DNA from 2 places in the Thermoanaerobacter uzonensis DSM 18761 genome. Region 1 is predicted to be linked to the other one. Evidence: riboswitches for the same ligand, from Rfam matches in the RefSeq annotation. Region 1 holds a riboswitch; the other holds the start of a gene.
The links. A riboswitch is a leader RNA that binds a small molecule or an ion and turns the genes downstream of it on or off. The one in region 1 is predicted to bind lysine.
Positions count from the first base shown of each region.

Region 2: linked by a shared signal. The riboswitch ahead of lysA (diaminopimelate decarboxylase) and the one ahead of BUB32_RS11465 (sigma-54 interaction domain-containing protein) in region 1 are both predicted to bind lysine.

Region 1 is NZ_FQUR01000023.1:11,716-20,653, forward strand. It holds gene BUB32_RS11450 (MBL fold metallo-hydrolase RNA specificity domain-containing protein) at 1-1,528, shown strand, start outside; gene BUB32_RS12995 (hypothetical protein) at 1,654-1,812, shown strand; gene pdxS (pyridoxal 5'-phosphate synthase lyase subunit PdxS) at 1,936-2,814, shown strand; gene pdxT (pyridoxal 5'-phosphate synthase glutaminase subunit PdxT) at 2,816-3,385, shown strand; lysine riboswitch at 3,509-3,688, shown strand; gene BUB32_RS11465 (sigma-54 interaction domain-containing protein) at 3,785-5,236, shown strand; gene BUB32_RS11470 (amino acid permease) at 5,625-7,004, shown strand; gene kal (3-aminobutyryl-CoA ammonia lyase) at 7,539-7,925, shown strand; gene kce (3-keto-5-aminohexanoate cleavage enzyme) at 7,938-8,765, shown strand; gene BUB32_RS11490 (CoA transferase subunit A) at 8,762-8,938, shown strand, end outside.
Region 2 is NZ_FQUR01000009.1:70,502-79,439, forward strand. It holds gene BUB32_RS04995 (murein hydrolase activator EnvC family protein) at 1-415, opposite strand, end outside; gene ftsX (permease-like cell division protein FtsX) at 438-1,331, opposite strand; gene ftsE (cell division ATP-binding protein FtsE) at 1,315-2,001, opposite strand; gene BUB32_RS05010 (PucR family transcriptional regulator) at 2,008-3,060, opposite strand; gene BUB32_RS05015 (ABC transporter ATP-binding protein) at 3,184-4,308, opposite strand; gene BUB32_RS05020 (hypothetical protein) at 4,543-4,998, opposite strand; lysine riboswitch at 5,130-5,319, shown strand; gene lysA (diaminopimelate decarboxylase) at 5,443-6,780, shown strand; gene BUB32_RS05030 (50S ribosomal protein L25/general stress protein Ctc) at 6,810-7,412, opposite strand; tRNA gene BUB32_RS05035 (tRNA-Arg) at 7,530-7,605, shown strand; gene BUB32_RS05040 (HAD family hydrolase) at 7,607-8,296, opposite strand; gene BUB32_RS05045 (nucleotidyltransferase substrate binding protein) at 8,384-8,791, opposite strand; gene BUB32_RS05050 (nucleotidyltransferase domain-containing protein) at 8,760-8,938, opposite strand, start outside.

The DNA.
Region 1 (8,938 bases):
AGGGGGAGAAGTTGAAGACGAGCTAAACTATCAAGAATTTATTTTTGATGTAGGTGATATCGATTTTGTGCTTTTGACTCATGCCCATATAGACCACAGCGGAAGAATTCCTCTTTTGTACAAGAGGGGATACAGAAAAAGGATTTACGCGACCAAGGCTACCGTGGATTTATGCAGGTATATGCTTCCAGACAGTGGGCATATACAAGAGATGGAAAGTGAATGGAAAAACAGAAAAAGAAAAAGGGCAGATAAGCCTTTGAGGGAACCTCTTTATACTGCTGATGAGGCGAAAGATTCTTTAAGCATTTTCTATGGAGTAGATTATGGAGAAATAATTGAACCAGCGCAAGATGTAAAAGTGCGATTTAATGATGCAGGACATATGCTTGGTTCATCTATAATCGAAGTTTGGGTAAATGAAAAAGGCAAAGAAACTAAAATTGTATTTTCAGGGGATTTGGGGAATAAAAAAATTCCTCTTTTAAAAGAAGTTACACCGATTAAGAGTGCGGATTATGTTTTGTGTGAGTCCACATACGGCAATAGGCTTCATGAAGATATTGGAGATAGGGCAAAAAAACTCATGGAGATTATCATAAAAACCGTAAAGAGAGGCGGAAATGTCATAATACCTTCTTTTGCTGTCGGAAGGACTCAAGAACTTTTATATGAATTACATAAAAACAGAGAATTGTACAAAGACGAAATAGAGTTTTTAAACAACGTACCTGTTTATGTAGATAGTCCGCTTGCAACTTCTATAACAGATGTTTTTACTAAACATCCTGAATATTTGGACAGTGAAGCTCAAGAATACATTAAAAAAGGAGATTTACCCCTTGACTTTCCTAATTTGCACTTTACCCATAGTGTAGAAGAATCAAAAGCACTAAATGAAATTAAAACACCTGTCATAATCATATCAGCCAGTGGGATGTGTGAAGCTGGGCGAATTAAACACCATTTAAAACACAATTTGTGGAGGCCAGAATGCACGGTTTTGTTTGTGGGGTATCAGGCAAAAGGGACCTTAGGACGTAAACTTTTGGAAGGAGAAAAAAATGTCAAAATATTTGGTGAGGATATTAGCGTAAAAGCTGAAATAGAATATATTGAAAGTTTTTCTGGGCATGCAGACCAAAAGGGTATATTAGATTGGCTTTCTCAATTTACGGATAAGCCAAGGAAAATATTTATTGTACATGGGGAAGATGAAGCACAGGAAGAGCTGGCAGATAAGATAGAAAGTGAGGTTAGAGTAAAGACTTTAATACCTTCAAGATATGATACTTATGATTTCAATGAAGATAAGCTTGTAAGAGGAGAGGCTGAGGATAAGTTTAAACTTGAATTGGAGATTACTAACAAAATTGAAGAAATGAAACTGAGAAGTGACAAAGCATTGAATAAACTTCAAGAGTTAATAAACAGTAAAGATATAACAAAAGATTTAAATCCTATTGTAAGTGAGTTAAACAATATAAATGAAAGTTTAATGAAATTGTATAGAGAACTTTTAGATTAGAATGCATTATACATTCTCAGACTGTAGACAAACTTTCGTAAAGGAGATATTTTGCATAAGGAGCGACTTGTTACAAAGCGGTAACAAAACTTAGCAAGACCGAGGGTGGAGGCAGGGCCGAAGCCATGGATGGCGAAGGCGGGCACCTTAAGGCAAGGAGGCCGATTGTGCCCGGTACCCTGCCGAAGCGCGAAGGTCGAGCTTTAGTTTTGTCGCTTTGGAACATCGGAGCGACGATGAAAAATATCTCCTTTGAATATTTTTTAACTTTGTCAACAAACTGAGAATGCATTATGCATTCTTTTTTTGTATCTATAATGTTCCGATTGACTTGTCATTATTTAATAGATACAATTGATGTTAAGATGCATACAGACATAGATACAATTGTAAGGAGGAGTAGAACAATGAATGAAAGGTATGAACTAAATAAAAATTTAGCCCAAATGCTAAAGGGTGGAGTCATAATGGATGTGACAACACCAGAACAGGCAATTATTGCGGAGAAAGCAGGTGCTGTCGCTGTCATGGCACTTGAAAGGGTTCCAGCTGATATTAGGGCAAGAGGCGGAGTTGCAAGAATGTCAGATCCTAAAATAATAAAGGAGATAAAGGCGGCAGTATCAATCCCTGTTATGGCAAAAGTTAGAATTGGGCATTTTGTGGAAGCACAGATTTTAGAGGCACTTGGGATAGATTTTATTGATGAGAGTGAAGTTTTAACCCCTGCAGACGAGATGTACCATATAGATAAGTGGGCATTTAAGATACCTTTTGTGTGCGGGGCGCGAAACCTTGGAGAAGCACTAAGGCGCATAGGGGAAGGTGCTTCTATGATAAGGACAAAGGGAGAAGCAGGTACAGGAAATGTCGTGGAAGCAGTAAGACATATGAGGATAATAAATGCCGAAATAAAAAGGCTTACTACTTTGAGGGAAGACGAACTTATGGCTGCTGCTAAAGAACTTCAAGCGCCATATGAACTTGTAAAATATGTTGCACAGCATGGGAGACTTCCGGTTGTAAATTTTGCGGCAGGAGGAATTGCGACACCGGCAGATGCGGCTTTAATGATGCAGCTTGGTGCAGATGGTGTTTTTGTTGGTTCTGGAATATTTAAGTCACAAAATCCCGAAAAGATGGCAGAAGCTATAGTAAAAGCTGTAACCTATTATGACAAACCAGAAATATTAGCAGAAGTTTCAGAAGGATTGGGAGAAGCCATGCAGAGTATTGATATAAGGAAACTTGATGAAAAAGATCTATATGCTTCAAGGGGATGGTAATTTGCGCGTTGGAGTATTGGCAATTCAAGGTTCTGTTAGAGAACATATTGAAAAATTAAATCTTATAGATGGTGTAGAAGCTGTTTTGGCAAAAGACAAAAATACTCTGCTAAGCTTAGATGCATTGATTATACCGGGTGGCGAAAGCACTGCAATAGGGAAAATGATTGTAGATTTTGGACTCAAAGAGGCTATTTTAAAGCTAAATGAGAGGAAAATTCCTATATGGGGCACTTGTGCTGGCATGATACTTATGGCAAAATATATAGTTAATGATGACAAAGTGCACCTTGGAATAATGGATATTTCAGTTAAAAGAAATGCATATGGTAGTCAACTTGACAGTTTTAAAACGAAGCTCATGATACCAGCAGTTTCTAATAATGAAATAGAGGCGGTTTTTATAAGGGCTCCGTATATAGAAAATGTAGGAAATGGTGTCAGGATACTTGCGAAGCACCAAGGTAAAATTGTAGCGGCACAGCAAGATAATTTGCTGGCCACATCATTTCATCCTGAACTTACGGATGATTTAAGTTTCTATAAGTATTTCTTGAGGCTTAACTCTTAAGCCTTTTTTTATTTTGCAAAAATTTCATGCTGTTGTATTGTCAACAATATTTGATGTGTGTTATAATATAGGTAAATGATAAGCTTTACATAAGGCGTGTTTACAATTGAATAAAAATGAGAGAGCATAAATAGAGGAGCAGGCAAAACAGGTAGCCATGAGGTGATAAGGAGAAGAACCTCCAATACTTATGGCGAAGGTTTGCCTGCCGAAAGGATATATTCGTTCTTGGATATGTCCTTGGGGATGGGCACAAAGTCCATTACTGTCATGGGTGAGAGCCCGTGAAGCGCTATTTATGTAGTGAAAAGATTTTCATTACATAAATAGCGTTTTTTTAGTAAAGCAAAGGAGAAAATGTAGGTATTGTAATCGTTTGGGGGAGGGGTGTGTGAAAGAATGTCTTATAAAGATGAAACATATAGCAAAAGAAAAGAATTACCACAAATTTTTTATCAGAAAGCTTTAGAAATGTTACTTGAGTATATCGATTGGGGAGTACAAATTACTGATAGTGAAGGTTATACCCTGTACTATAATCGAGAATCCTCTAGGATTGATGGCATCCCTGTAGAAGAAGCTATGGGAAAGCATATTTTAGCAATGTTTCCTTCACTTTCAAAAAAAGAAAGTACAATTTTAAAAGTATTGAGAACGGGTGAACCTGTTGTTAAGCAAGAACAAGAAATTACTAATTGCTACGGACGAAAAATCTCTCTTTTCACTACTACTCTTCCAATTATAATCGATGAAAAAGTGTATGGTACAATTGATATTTCTAAGGACCTTTCTGAAGTAAAAAACCTCATGACAAAGGTAATTGAATTACGAGAAGAAGTGCGTCATAACCAACAACAAATTAGCAAAAATAGTGATGAGGCTTGCTATACTTTTGATGATATTATTGGAGAGTCTGAGGAAATTCAAGAATTAAAATACAAAGCTCTAAAAATTGCACGAGGCAACTCTCCCGTTTTTGTGTATGGTGAAACGGGGACAGGTAAAGAACTTCTAGTACAGGCCATTCATAATGCAAGCTTGAGAAAAAACGGTCCTTTTATTGCACAAAATTGTGCTGCTCTTCCTGAAAATTTGATGGAATCAATACTTTTTGGTACAGTTAAAGGTAGTTTCACAGGTGCAGAAAATCGTCCCGGTTTGGTAGAGCTTGCAGATGGAGGGACTCTATTCTTAGATGAAATTACCTCCTTAAGTTTTGATTTACAAGCAAAACTTTTGCGTTTCTTACAAGAGGGGTATATAAGACGTGTAGGAGATAGTAAGGTGAGGAAAGTTAATGTGAGGGTTATCAGCGCTTCTAATATTCACCCTCAGGAAGCCTTAGAAAAAAAGATTTTAAGACCAGACCTTTTTTATCGTTTGAACGCAATTAGCTTGTATGTGCCACCTCTCAGAGAAAGAAAAAGTGATATTCCTTTATTAGTGAAACACTTTATTGTAGAATTTAATTGGCAACTTGGGAAAAACATAAAAGGAGTGAGCGAAGAGGTAAAAAAAGTATTGATGAGTCTATCTTGGCCAGGAAATGTACGAGAATTAAAAGGTGTGATTGAATATGCTTCTAATTTTTGCGAGACCGAAATGATTCAACTACATGACCTTCCAGAACATATTTTAAAAAATGCTTTTATAGCGGGAGAGAAAGAAATAGCTATAAATACTATTGAAATAGAAGAAGACCTTCGTACTTTTTTATCAAAAATAGAGTATGAACTTATTTCTAAGACGCTAAAAAAAACAAACGGAAATATAAGTAGAGCGGCAGAAATTTTAGGTATTCCAAGGCAAACGCTGCAATATAAAATAAAGATGTTAAAAATAGCTTTTTAATTTTAAATTTTCTGCTTAATTTTAGGCAAAAAGACAACTTTCAAGCAAAATGTTTATAGAATTGTAGTTGAAGAAATAGAAATAAAAGTCTTTAAAGTGTTTAATTTAAATTTCAGCATTTCATTTAAAAAAAGAAATAAAAATATATGGCATAAAAGTTGCATCACGCTTAACTGTGAATTTATTTAAAGGATTTATTGAAACAAAGGACTAAAGCTGATATTATAAAATAAGATTAGAGTTATTTGAAGAGAAAATGTATTCATCAAAAAAGGTAATTATACTTTAATGAATCTAAAGAAAGGGGGGCATAATAAAGAAGTATTGAATATTTATGGAAGTTATTGAGCTTAATAATTAACAAATTTTTAAATTAGGGGGATTCTGGATGGATTTATTTAGAAAGAAGTCCGCAGATCAACTGTTGGAGGCAGCAGAACGAACAGGTCTAGCAAAAAAACTAACAGCTATTGACCTTGCAGCTTTAGCAATAGGCTCTGTTGTAGGGACAGGTATTTTTGTTGCAACTGGTGAAGGTGCGTTAAGAGCAGGTCCAGGTGTTATAGTTTCGTATATAATTGGTGGCATAACTGCTGCTTTAGCTGCTTTTATATTTGCTGAATTAGTTACAATGTTTCCTGTTGCTGGAAGTACATATACTTATTCCTATGTGGCTTTTGGAGAGATTATTGCTTGGATAATAGGATGGGACTTGCTTTTGGAATATTTGGTTTCAGCAAGTGCAGTAGCGTCAGGGTGGTCGGGAACTTTTGTAGGTCTTTTAAAGTCTTTCGGTATAACTTTACCGGAGATTATAACAAAACCTCCTATTTGGGGAGGAGTAATGGATTTGCCATCAATTTTAATAGTTGCTTTTGCTGCATGGATTTTGTATATAGGTGTAAAAGAAACTGCTATTTCCAATAATTTGATAGTAGCTTTAAAAATTGCGGTAATACTTTTATTTATTTTTATTGGAATAAGCCATGTAAAATTATCTAACTTAACTCCTTTTGCACCATATGGTTGGAAAGGTATAATGTCTGCTGCAGCGATAATCTTTTTTGCATATATAGGCTTTGATGCTGTTTCTACTGCAGCAGAGGAGACAAAAAACCCTCAGAAAAATGTGCCATTAGGCTTGATGATGGCGATGATAGTTATACTTGCACTTTATATTACAGTGGCTTTTGTGTTAGTAGGCATGGTGCCTTATAAAGAGATTGTTCCCGACAATGCTTTGCCGGGGGCATTGATGAGTATAGGAATCAACTGGGGCTCGGCATTAGTGGCTACTGGTGCTGTTATAGGTATGATATCTACTCTTATCATAACTCTTTATGGTCAAATAAGAATATTTATGGTTATGGCAAGGGATGGGCTTTTACCTGAAGTATTTTCTCATGTACATCCCAAATATAGAACGCCTCACATAAATACTATAATTACAAGCTTGCTAGCTGCAATAATAGCAGGTTTTCTACCTCTTGATATAATAATTGAGCTTTGTAATATAGGGACCTTATCGGTGTTTGTTTTGGTATCTATTGGTATCTTGGTTTTAAGGGTAAAAATGCCTCATGTAGAGAGAAAATTCCGTGTTCCTTTTGTGTGGATAGTTGCCCCATTGACTGCAGCTTTTAGTATTTATCTTATGGCAAGCCTTCCAGTTGTTACATGGATAAGGTTTGGTGGATGGATGCTGGCGGGTTTGTTAATTTACTTTGCTTATGGAAGGTATCACAGTGTATTAAATGTTCAAAAATAAGGAGGCTTAATTAGCCTCCTTTCAGACTATAGACAAACTTTCGAAAAGGAGATATTTTGCAATCGGTGCGACTTGTGACAAAGCGGCAACAAAACTTAGCAAGACCGAGGGTGAAGGCAGGGCCGAAGCCAAGTATGGCGGAGGCGGGCACTAAGATAAGGATGTCGAATGTGCCCGGTACCCTGCCGGAGCCCGAAGGTCGAGCTTTAGTTTTGTCGCTTTGGAGCATCGGAGCGACGATGCAAAATATCTCCTTTTAATATTTTTTACTTTGTCAACAAACTGTAAGGAGGCATAATTAGCCTCCTTTTTCAGTTTTTTGACAAAGTATTATCGTTGTTGGCATTTTGTATCGTTCGCTCAGGTGATGACTAAAATTAAGCAAAAGACAATATTCTAGCAAAAATATAAACTCGACCACGGACTCCAACAGGGTTCCGAGCACTATTATTTTTATTGGCATATATTTTGCATACAAGAAGTGTGAAATCATTTTCTTAAAATATTCTAAAAGTTAAGGAGGTGGGGACAGTTTTGAAGGCGACAATTAGAGTAAGGATGAGCTTGCATGATGCCCATTATGGGGGAAATCTTATAGATGGAGCAAGGATTTTAAGCCTTTTTGGAGATGTGGCAACAGAGCTTTTGATACGGTACGACGGAGACGAGGGGCTATTTAGGGCTTATGACAGTGTGGAATTTTTGGCACCAGTATATGCAGGGGATTTTATTGAAGCAACAGGGGAAATCGTGGAGATAGGCAATACTTCAAGAAAAATGGTTTTTGAAGCTAAAAAAGTTATAGCAGCGAGGCCAGATATAAATGATTCAGCTGCAGAAGTTTTAGAAGAACCTATAATTGTATGCAAGGCAAGTGGGACTTGTGTGGTGCCAAAAGAGAAGCAGAGGTATAGAAAATAGGGGGAGATGAGAGTGGAAAAGCTTATTATTACAGCAGCTATATGTGGAGCGGAGGTAACAAAAGAACACAATCCTAATGTTCCTTATACAATAGAAGAGATTGCAAGAGAAGCTTATGCAGCTTATAATGCAGGAGCCAGCATCATACACCTTCATGTCCGATATGATGATGGGACTCCAACTCAAAACAAGGAAAGATTTAGAGAAGCTATTGAAGCCATAAAAACAAAATGTCCTGACGTGATAATTCAGCCTTCTACCGGCGGTGCTGTTGGGATGACCAGTGGGGAGAGGCTTCAGCCTATTTATTTAAATCCTGAAATGGCATCTTTAGATTGTGGAACTTTGAATTTTGGTGGAGACGAAATATTTGTAAATACGGAAAATATGATCATTGAATTTGCTTTAAAGATGAATGAAGTTGGTGTAAAGCCAGAACTTGAGGTGTTTGACAAAGGAATGATAGATACGGCGTTAAGGCTTCATAAAAAAGGATATATAAAAACGCCTATGCACTTTAATTTTGTAATGGGAGTAACAGGTGGTATTTCTGGCGAGATAAGAGATTTTCTATTTTTAAAAGAGAGTATTCCAGAAGACAGTACTTTTACTGCTACTGGAATAGGGCGATATGAATTTTCTGTGGCAACCATGGCTATATTAGCAGGAGGCCATGTAAGGGTTGGGTTTGAAGATAATGTATACATTTCCAAAGGAGTATTGGCAAGATCTAATGGAGAGCTAGTTGAAAAAGTAGTTAGGATTGCAAGGGAGTTAGGAAGAGAGGTTGCTACTCCTCAAGAAGCCAGAAAAATTTTGGGGTTAGAGGTGAAGTCATGAATAAGGTTGTAAAGCTTGAGGATTTAAAACCTTTGCTTAAAGATGGTATGACTATGATGATTGGCGGCTTTCTTGCCAACGGTACCCCAGAGAGATTAATAGATCTGCTTATAGATATGAGGGTAAAAGATTTAACTATAATTGCCAATGATACCAGTTTTCCTGACAGAGGT
Region 2 (8,938 bases), on a different contig from region 1:
AATTTTGGGCACCAAGAAGCACATCTAAATATCCCCATTCTCCACTTATGTATATAGCCCTTATGCGCTCCTTCATTGTTTGGAACTGGGTATTTTCCTTTTGTTTGGCTGCTTCTAATTCTTTGCGAGTCTTGTTCAGTTTTGCAGTAATATCATACAACTGTTTTTGTGCATTTGCTAATTCTTGCTGTGCAGCACTAAGTTTTTTATCTAAATCTGCTATTTGAATGGCAATATCATTTTTCTGATTAATTATTTCTTCTTTTTTCTTTTTAGTCTCAGTTATAGATTTTTGGATTTGATTTAATTTGTTTTTAGCATCTTGAAGCTGGTCTGCTTTTGGATAGGACGTAAAGAGCACTGTAAAGAGAAATACAACAGCAAATAGTAGCCATTCCCGCCTATATCTTCTCAATGCCACTTCCCCCTTGTAAATTTTACACATTCAAGAACCTTTTAATTGAAAGTCCACTTCCTAAAGCTCCAATTATTGCACCAATTATAGAAAAATACACCAAAATGTCCCCTACTATTTTTTCTGGTGGCAATAGTTGAAACACTATTAATTTATTATTAATAATATTAAGCACATATCCATAAATCAAAACTAATAGTACAACTGATAACAAGGCACCTACCAGTCCCAATACTACACCTTCAATCAAAAAGGGCCATCGTATAAACCAATCAGTCGCTCCAATATACTTCATTATGTTGATTTCTCTTCTCCTTGCAAAAACCCCTAATTTTATTGTGTTAGAAATTATGACAATTGAAATTATAAAGAGAATAAATATAATGGAAAGCCCCACTATCCTTATTATCTTTATAATTCCAAGAAGCTTATCTACAACATCTTGCCCATAGCTTACTTTGTCAACTCCATTTATTTGCTTTATCTCGTTTGAAATATCTTTCATCAAACCAGCATCTTTCACTTTTACTATATAAGATTGAGGAAGAGGATTATCTTTTTCCAAGCCTTCTGCTAAATAGCTTTTATCTCCTAATTGTTGTTTAAATTTTCGTAAAGCCTCTTCTTTAGATTCAAAAACTACCGAAGTAACGCCGGGCATTTTTTTTATATCATTGCCTATCTGGGTAACTTGTTGCTCAGAAATATTATCTTTTAAAAACGCTTTAAGTTCTAATTGAGATTCTACCTGATTAGTCAAACTATTAACATTTAAAATAATAACAAGAAACAAACCTAAAATGAGCATTGCTGCCATTACAGAAGTTATAGAAGCTACTGTCATAATCCTATTTCTTGCTAAATTACTAAAACCTTCTTTTAAAAAATATTTTAAATTTCTAAAGAGCATATCCATAAACACCCCTTGCTTCATCTCGTACTATGTTTCCTTTTTCCAGCGCTATTACTCTTTTTTTCATTGCATCTACTATGTCTTTTGCATGGGTGGCCATAACGACTGTAGTACCTCTTTTATTTATTTCAGATATAAGTTTTACAATTTCCCAGGAAGTATCAGGATCCAGATTCCCCGTAGGTTCATCTGCTATAAGAATAGAAGGTTCATTTACAATAGCTCTTGCTAAAGAAACCCTTTGCTGCTCCCCACCAGACAGCTGCCTAGGATACTTGTCCGCTTTATCACTTAATCCTACTAATGACAATACCATCGGGACTTTTCTTCTTATCTCCTTAGGATGTGCTCCAACTATTTCCATAGCAAAAGCAACATTTTCAAACACTGTTTTATTAGGAAGCAATCTAAAATCTTGAAAAACTACCCCCATACTCCTTCTCAAATAAGGTATCTCCCGCTTTTTAATTTTTGTTATATCTTTTTTATTAATTACAATACTGCCAGAAGTAGGTTCCTCCTCTTTTAGCAATAATTTAATTAAAGTTGATTTACCTGCACCACTAGGCCCAACAATAAATACAAATTCTCCACTTTCAATTTCAAAACTAATATTTGAAAGAGCTATTATATCTTTATTGTATCTTTTAGATACATTTATAAACTTTATCAAATTTTCTCACCTCGGAATATCGTATAATTTTGTCAAAACCAAGATCGTCTTTAATAAGACAGCATCATCAAAATTTTTAGCGTCTAAACCTGTCATTTTGAAAATTTTATCAAGTCTATAAACTAATGTATTCCTATGGATGTACAACTCTCTGGCAGTCTCACTCAAATTTAGACTATTTCTAAAAAAAACATTTAGGGTTTGTATCAATTCCTCATCTTTGAAAATACCAAAATCAATATTTCTTTTTTTAATAAAATTATTTATCTTCTCTATGTCAATTCCCCATAAAATTTCTGCAAAGCTGTAGTCTTCGTAAATATATATTCCTTTTTCATTTTCCAATTTTTTACCAATAAGTAAGGCTGTCTCTGCTTCCCTATAGGCAATATGTATATCCTCAATTGGCACAAAGGAAGAAGAACTGGCTATTCTTACTTTCATATAGCCTTCAGCTTCTATCATATCTTTCATAGTTTTATAAAGTTCTATTAAAGAGTTATTTCCCTTGTAAGAAAATATCGCTGCAAATCTTTTATCATCAAATTTTACAGTATATAAATTACCTTTATCAAAAATGTTGGTAATTATCTTTATCGCATCGTCAATTTCATTATTCGATTCGACAATTGCTACTGTATATTTCACATTCTTATTTATTTTATATTTTTCAGTGTAATAGGACACTAAATCTGCACTTAATTTACAAGTTAAAGCCTCTATCAAAAACTCTTCTCTATCATATTTGTGCAGTAATTGTTCAAAAATTAGAGAAATTAGATAAAGCACTTTTTTTGATTGTTCATCTTTTACTTCTAAAGCGACAGTAAAAAAGAGGACATCATTGTAAAATATGTTATAGCATATAAATTCCCCTACTTCATATATCTCTTTTTCATCAATATATTCTACATTTATCCTTAAAAATCCTGCTTTTTTTTCAAAAAAATCTTTGTCGCCATAAATTAAATTTCCTGACTTATCTATTATATATAATGGCATTTGAATATTTTTTTGAATATCGTAGGCCACCTTTTTTATAAAGTCATAGCCGATCATTTTCATACCACCTTACTTAATAGTATACAATAATTATACACTATTTCCTAGAAGAAATAATAGGCAAATGTAAATTTATGTGGTATTTTGACACAAAAAAATAAAAGGCGGAATAACCGCCTTTTAGCTTATTACTCTATTCAAAATTGACATTTCTGTTTCTTTATCAAACATGTGCAATTTATTTATATCAAAACCTATTTTAATTACGTCTCCGGCTTTTGCCCTTGTTCTTGGATCTACTCTTGCTGTCAATGGAACACCATTCACATCCAAATATAGATATGTCTCTGGACCCATCAACTCTGTAACATCTACTTTTGCCTCAATTACAGCTTCTGGATATGCTTCCAAGAACACTTCTTCGTCATGCAAATCTTCTGGCCTTATTCCTAACACAATTTCTTTTCCAACGTAGCTTGGATCTTTTAATCTTTTCAAAATCCCTTCTGGCACCAAAATGCTGAATCCCTTAAAAGTAGCATATACTTTTCCATTCTTATTTTCTAATCTTGCGTCAATAAAGTTCATTTGAGGACTTCCAATAAATCCAGCAACAAACAAATTATTTGGGTAATCATAAATAGTCTGGGGTTTATCTACTTGCTGAATAACGCCATCCTTCATAACTACTATTCTTGTACCCATTGTCATAGCTTCTGTTTGGTCGTGGGTAACATATATGAAAGTCGTCTGTAATCTATCGTGTAGTTTAGCCAGCTCAGTTCTCATTTGTACTCTCAATTTTGCATCTAAGTTGGACAAAGGTTCATCCATCAAGAATACTTTTGGATTGCGGACAATAGCACGCCCCAATGCAACCCTCTGTCTTTGTCCACCTGACAAAGCTTTTGGTTTCCTGTTTAAGTATTCTTCCAATCCTAAAATTCGAGCTGCTTCTTTTACTTTTCTATCAATTTCCGCCCTTGGAACCTTTCTAAGTTTAAGTCCAAAAGCCATATTGTCATACACTGTCATATGAGGATAAAGAGCATAGTTTTGGAATACCATTGCGATATCCCTATCTTTTGGTGGCACGTCATTCACAAGTTTGCCATCAATATAAAGTTCGCCCTGAGATATTTCCTCAAGTCCTGCTATCATTCTCAATGTTGTAGTTTTACCACAACCAGAAGGTCCAACCAATACTATAAACTCTTTGTCCTGAATTTCTAGATTAAAATCTTTAACTGCGGTAACACCGCCTGGATAAACTTTGTAAACATGTTTGAGTACAACATCAGCCATTTTTAGATTCCCCCTATTAGAAAACGTTTGATGTTTTTATTATAATACTATTTCTTCTTCTTTACTATCGTCAATAAATATGATATTTAGCACAAATTTTTGTACAATATATATACAGTAATAGGTATTTTTTTCTTTAATCCTCTTTTTTTTGAATTTTATTTAAAAAATTAAACCACAAGAACACCAATACCCCATCAATAGCAATCAAACTCCAAAAAACATATAGTTTCACTATTTTCCCCTCCTCATCCAGGGGGATAATTTAAAAATAGTGATGAGATTCCCTAATGCCAAAAGTGCTGCCACATCTATAATTAGACTATATAAATAGCACCAGTGAAGATATTTTAGTACCCCTATATGCACTAATGAATATTCCATTACAAAAAATAGTACAGTTAAAACAATCACATTTATAAAGCGCAAAATATTATTTCTAGGATATGTTTGTGCATACAATACTCCTATGCAAAAAGGTGCGCCAAAAGTAAAAAATAAACTTGAATTAAAAATTTTAATAATAATATTAGAAAAATCGTAAAGATTAAGACCAATTGCAATTTCATCTACAACAAGTTGAAAACTTAAAGCTAATAGTCCTCCCCATATAGTATATTTTATATATCTCCAATCAACTAACAAAAAGAAAATAATCCATGAAACTATAAAAGTTATTATCCATGGCATTTATACCACCTCTTATTTAGTTTACCCATTTTTAATCTCTAATAAAAAATTTTTTGAAAATCTATTGACAGCTGTTTTCATAAATGATATTATAATAAAAAAATTGAATAACAATACCTCATCTTCTTGGAAGGTGAGGTAGAGGCGCGGGTCATCAAGAGTAGTATACCAGAGGTATTTAAGGGCCAGTGAAGGTATATGAAAGGGATGCTCGCCGAAGCGCGTAAATTCCTTAAAGTTTACGCAGCTGGGCCTATGCCGAATAGGTATAGGACTGTCACTGGAGGTTTCCCGAGCCTTCAGTGAAGAGCTATCTCGCTATAGGGGGAAGGAGGTATTACCATGTCTATGTGCAAAATAGGCAGCTGAGGTAATACTTAGCTGTATTTTATTTTGTTTTTAAGTTTCGTAATTTAAACTATTAAAGTAAATGAGGTTGATAAAATGTTGCATGGTACAATGAAAATAAATTCAAAGGGGCATTTGGAAATAGGTGGTTGCGATACTGTAATTCTCGCAAAAAAGTTTGGTACACCGCTTTATGTAATAGACGAAGAGTTATTGCGGCAAAATTGTAGAGCATTTTACAATGGCTTTAAAAAAGATTATCCAGGAAATGAAGTGATTTATGCCAGCAAAGCTTTCATGACAATGGCAATATGCAAAATAATTGAAGAAGAAAACTTGGGTCTTGACGTCGTTTCTGGTGGAGAATTATATACTGCGTTAAAAGCAGGATTCCCTGCTGAAAAAATATACTTTCACGGCAACAATAAATCAAAAGAAGAACTTATAATGGCATTAGAAAATAATATTGGGAGAATCATTGTAGATAATTGGTATGAACTAAATATGTTAAATGACTTGGCAAAAAAGATGAATAAAGTTCCTAATATTTATATAAGAGTATCTCCTGGTGTAGAAGCTCATACTCACCAATATGTAAAAACAGGACAAATAGATTCAAAATTTGGCTTCCCTCTTTTTAATGGAGACGCAATGAGAGCCATAGAATATGCTTTAACTTTGGAAAATGTAAATCTAGCAGGCCTACATTCTCATATCGGTTCTCAGATTTTTGATGCAGAATCTTATAAAGCTGAAATAGAAATTATGATGAATTTCCTAAAATTAGTAAAAGAATTTTTAGGTTGGGAAGTAGGAGAACTAGATCTAGGTGGAGGTTTTGGAATAGCATATGTAGATGAGGACGATCCCCAGCCAATCGAACAAATAGCACACGAAATAATGCAAGCAGTAAAGGAATATTCCGTTGCTTTAAATATAAAAATGCCAAACATAATTGTAGAGCCAGGTCGTTCTATAATAGGAAATGCCGGAACTACTCTTTACACAGTAGGAGCTATTAAAGACATACCAGGTGTCAGAAAATACGTGGCAGTAGACGGAGGAATGTCTGATAATATACGTACCGCTTTATATGGAGCAAAATATGATGCTATTGTAGCTAATAAAGCTAAGAATATAACATCAGAAAAAGTATCAATAGCAGGAAAGCTTTGCGAATCAGGTGATATGCTAATTTGGGATATTACACTACCTATAATTGAAGAAGGAGATATTTTAGCAGTGCTGTGTACAGGTGCTTACAATTATTCGATGGCTAGCAATTATAACAGGTTACCTCGTCCTGCTGCAGTACTCGTGTCTAATGGTCAGGCTGACATAATCGTTGCGCGAGAAACTTATGAAGACTTAATCCGAAATGATATAATCCCAGAAAGGCTAACCAATGAAAAAAGAAAAATCGCTAATTACTAAAAAAAGAGAGGTATAACCTCTCTTTTTTGTTATTCATTTTCTTTTGCTGTTTCAGCCTCTTCTTCTGCCTCTTCTTCACTTTCTCTAGGTGCCAATACAGAAACTACAACCTCATCAGGATCATCTACAACTTTTACTCCATCTGGAACTTGTATGTCTTTTACAAAAAGTGTATCTCCAATCTCTAAATTGCTTAAATCCACAACAATTTCTTGAGGAATTTTGTCAGGTAAGCTTTCCACTGTCAACTCCCAAAGTTGATGCTGTACAATTCCACCCCTGCTTTCAATAAGACCTATTCCTTCAAACTTTAACGGAACCGTAGCTTCTATTTCTTCATACATTGATACTCTTTGGAAATCCACATGAATTATTTTCCCTTTCAAGGTATCTTCTTGAATCTCTTTAATAACCGCATTATGAGTAGAACCATCCACAATCACATTGAGGAGGACATTCCTTCCATGTTTTTGTAGCAACCTTTGAAGCGCATTATATTCAACTGCTAAAGGAATGCTCTCCGTCATATCCTTACCATATAAAATGGCAGGAATATAACCTTGATTTTTTAAACGGCGAGCTACATTTTTACCTGTATCTCTTTTTATAGCTTCGATACTGATTGCTTGCATCTGTCACTCCTCCTTTTGTTTATTGTTTCCAAATATTATTTTACCACTACGTTTAATAAATATCAAATCCATTTGACAGGTTAATTTTTTCATAGTAAACTTTTATGTATAAAGTGTGCGCCTGTAGCTCAGTGGATAGAGCGTTCGGCTCCGGACCGAGAGGTCGCAGGTTCGATTCCTGTCAGGCGCACCATTTATTTCATTAAGTTTTTAACAATATCTTCCGCATTGTTTAATTCATCTATAATTTTTAACAATTCTTCTCCTAAAGAATCTACAATAAAATCAGCTTCTGATATGTCCTGATTTCCGGAATTAGGATTTTTAAAACCTACCACTTTCATTCCTGCTTTTTTAGCACCATGAACTCCATTATATGAATCCTCAATTACAACACACTCATGGGGTTTTACTTTTAATTTGTCTGCTGTATATAAAAATATATCTGGTGCTGGTTTGCTATTTTTTACATAATCTCCAGATACAAGCACATCAAAGCATTTATCAATTCCCAGCTTTTTTAAAACTAATTTTATTACATCTATAGGAGAGGAAGAAGCAACGGCTAATTTATACTCTTTCTCAAAAAGCTTTTTTACTGTCTCTGTTATACCTTCTATAGGAATTATTTCGCCTGTTTTCAAGACATGCTCTAAATACCTTTTTCTATCTACTTCTACAAGTTTTTCTACGCTTTGAGGAAGATTAAATCTTTCTTTAATTTTCCTCCACATGTAATAAGAAGAACTTCCTACAAATGTCATGTGTTCTTCTTCTGTTATCTCTACTCCTAAACTTTTGAATAATTCCTCTTCTAATTTAATGTGTATTGGCTCACTGTCAATCATTACTCCATCCATGTCAAAAATAACTGCTTTAATCATTTCATCAACTCCTTATGAATTTATTAGTTATTTCTTTCTACTTTCAAATAATCTCCTTATAACAGCATAAATTAAGATAAAGGAATCTTACTTATTTTCTCTCTCAATGATCATTTCCAATTTTCTTTTTAAATCTTCAAGATGTTTCAAATGCTTATCCTTTATATTGTTATAAATCTCTAAAGATAATTTTTTATCGTAAATATGTGAAGTTTTATTTCTATCCATTAACATATCTATCCAAGATTCTCCATCATCTATTAAATGATTTCCATAAGCTGCCCTGATAACACTTCTCGGACTGTTTACTTCAATCCCTTCATAAGCAAGATAATCTTTCATAAGTTTCCACGCTAATTCAAAAGTAAATTCAAATCTTTGTATTATCCCATCAATAATTATCTCATTCTCTATCTCGATGTCAAAGGCTTCTTTTAAACGCATAAAAGCATTTTTAAAATCTTCAAATCTCTGAAGTAATCTTTTTTCTATCATATACCTCTACTCCATCCTTCAATATGTTTTCTTTTAATTCCTCTTTCGTAATACTTTTAAAACTTACTACATCAAAGTCAAGAGGAGTATTTAATTCTCTTAAATCAAATTCTAAAAGATTTATCTCTGTATGTGTTACTTCATCTC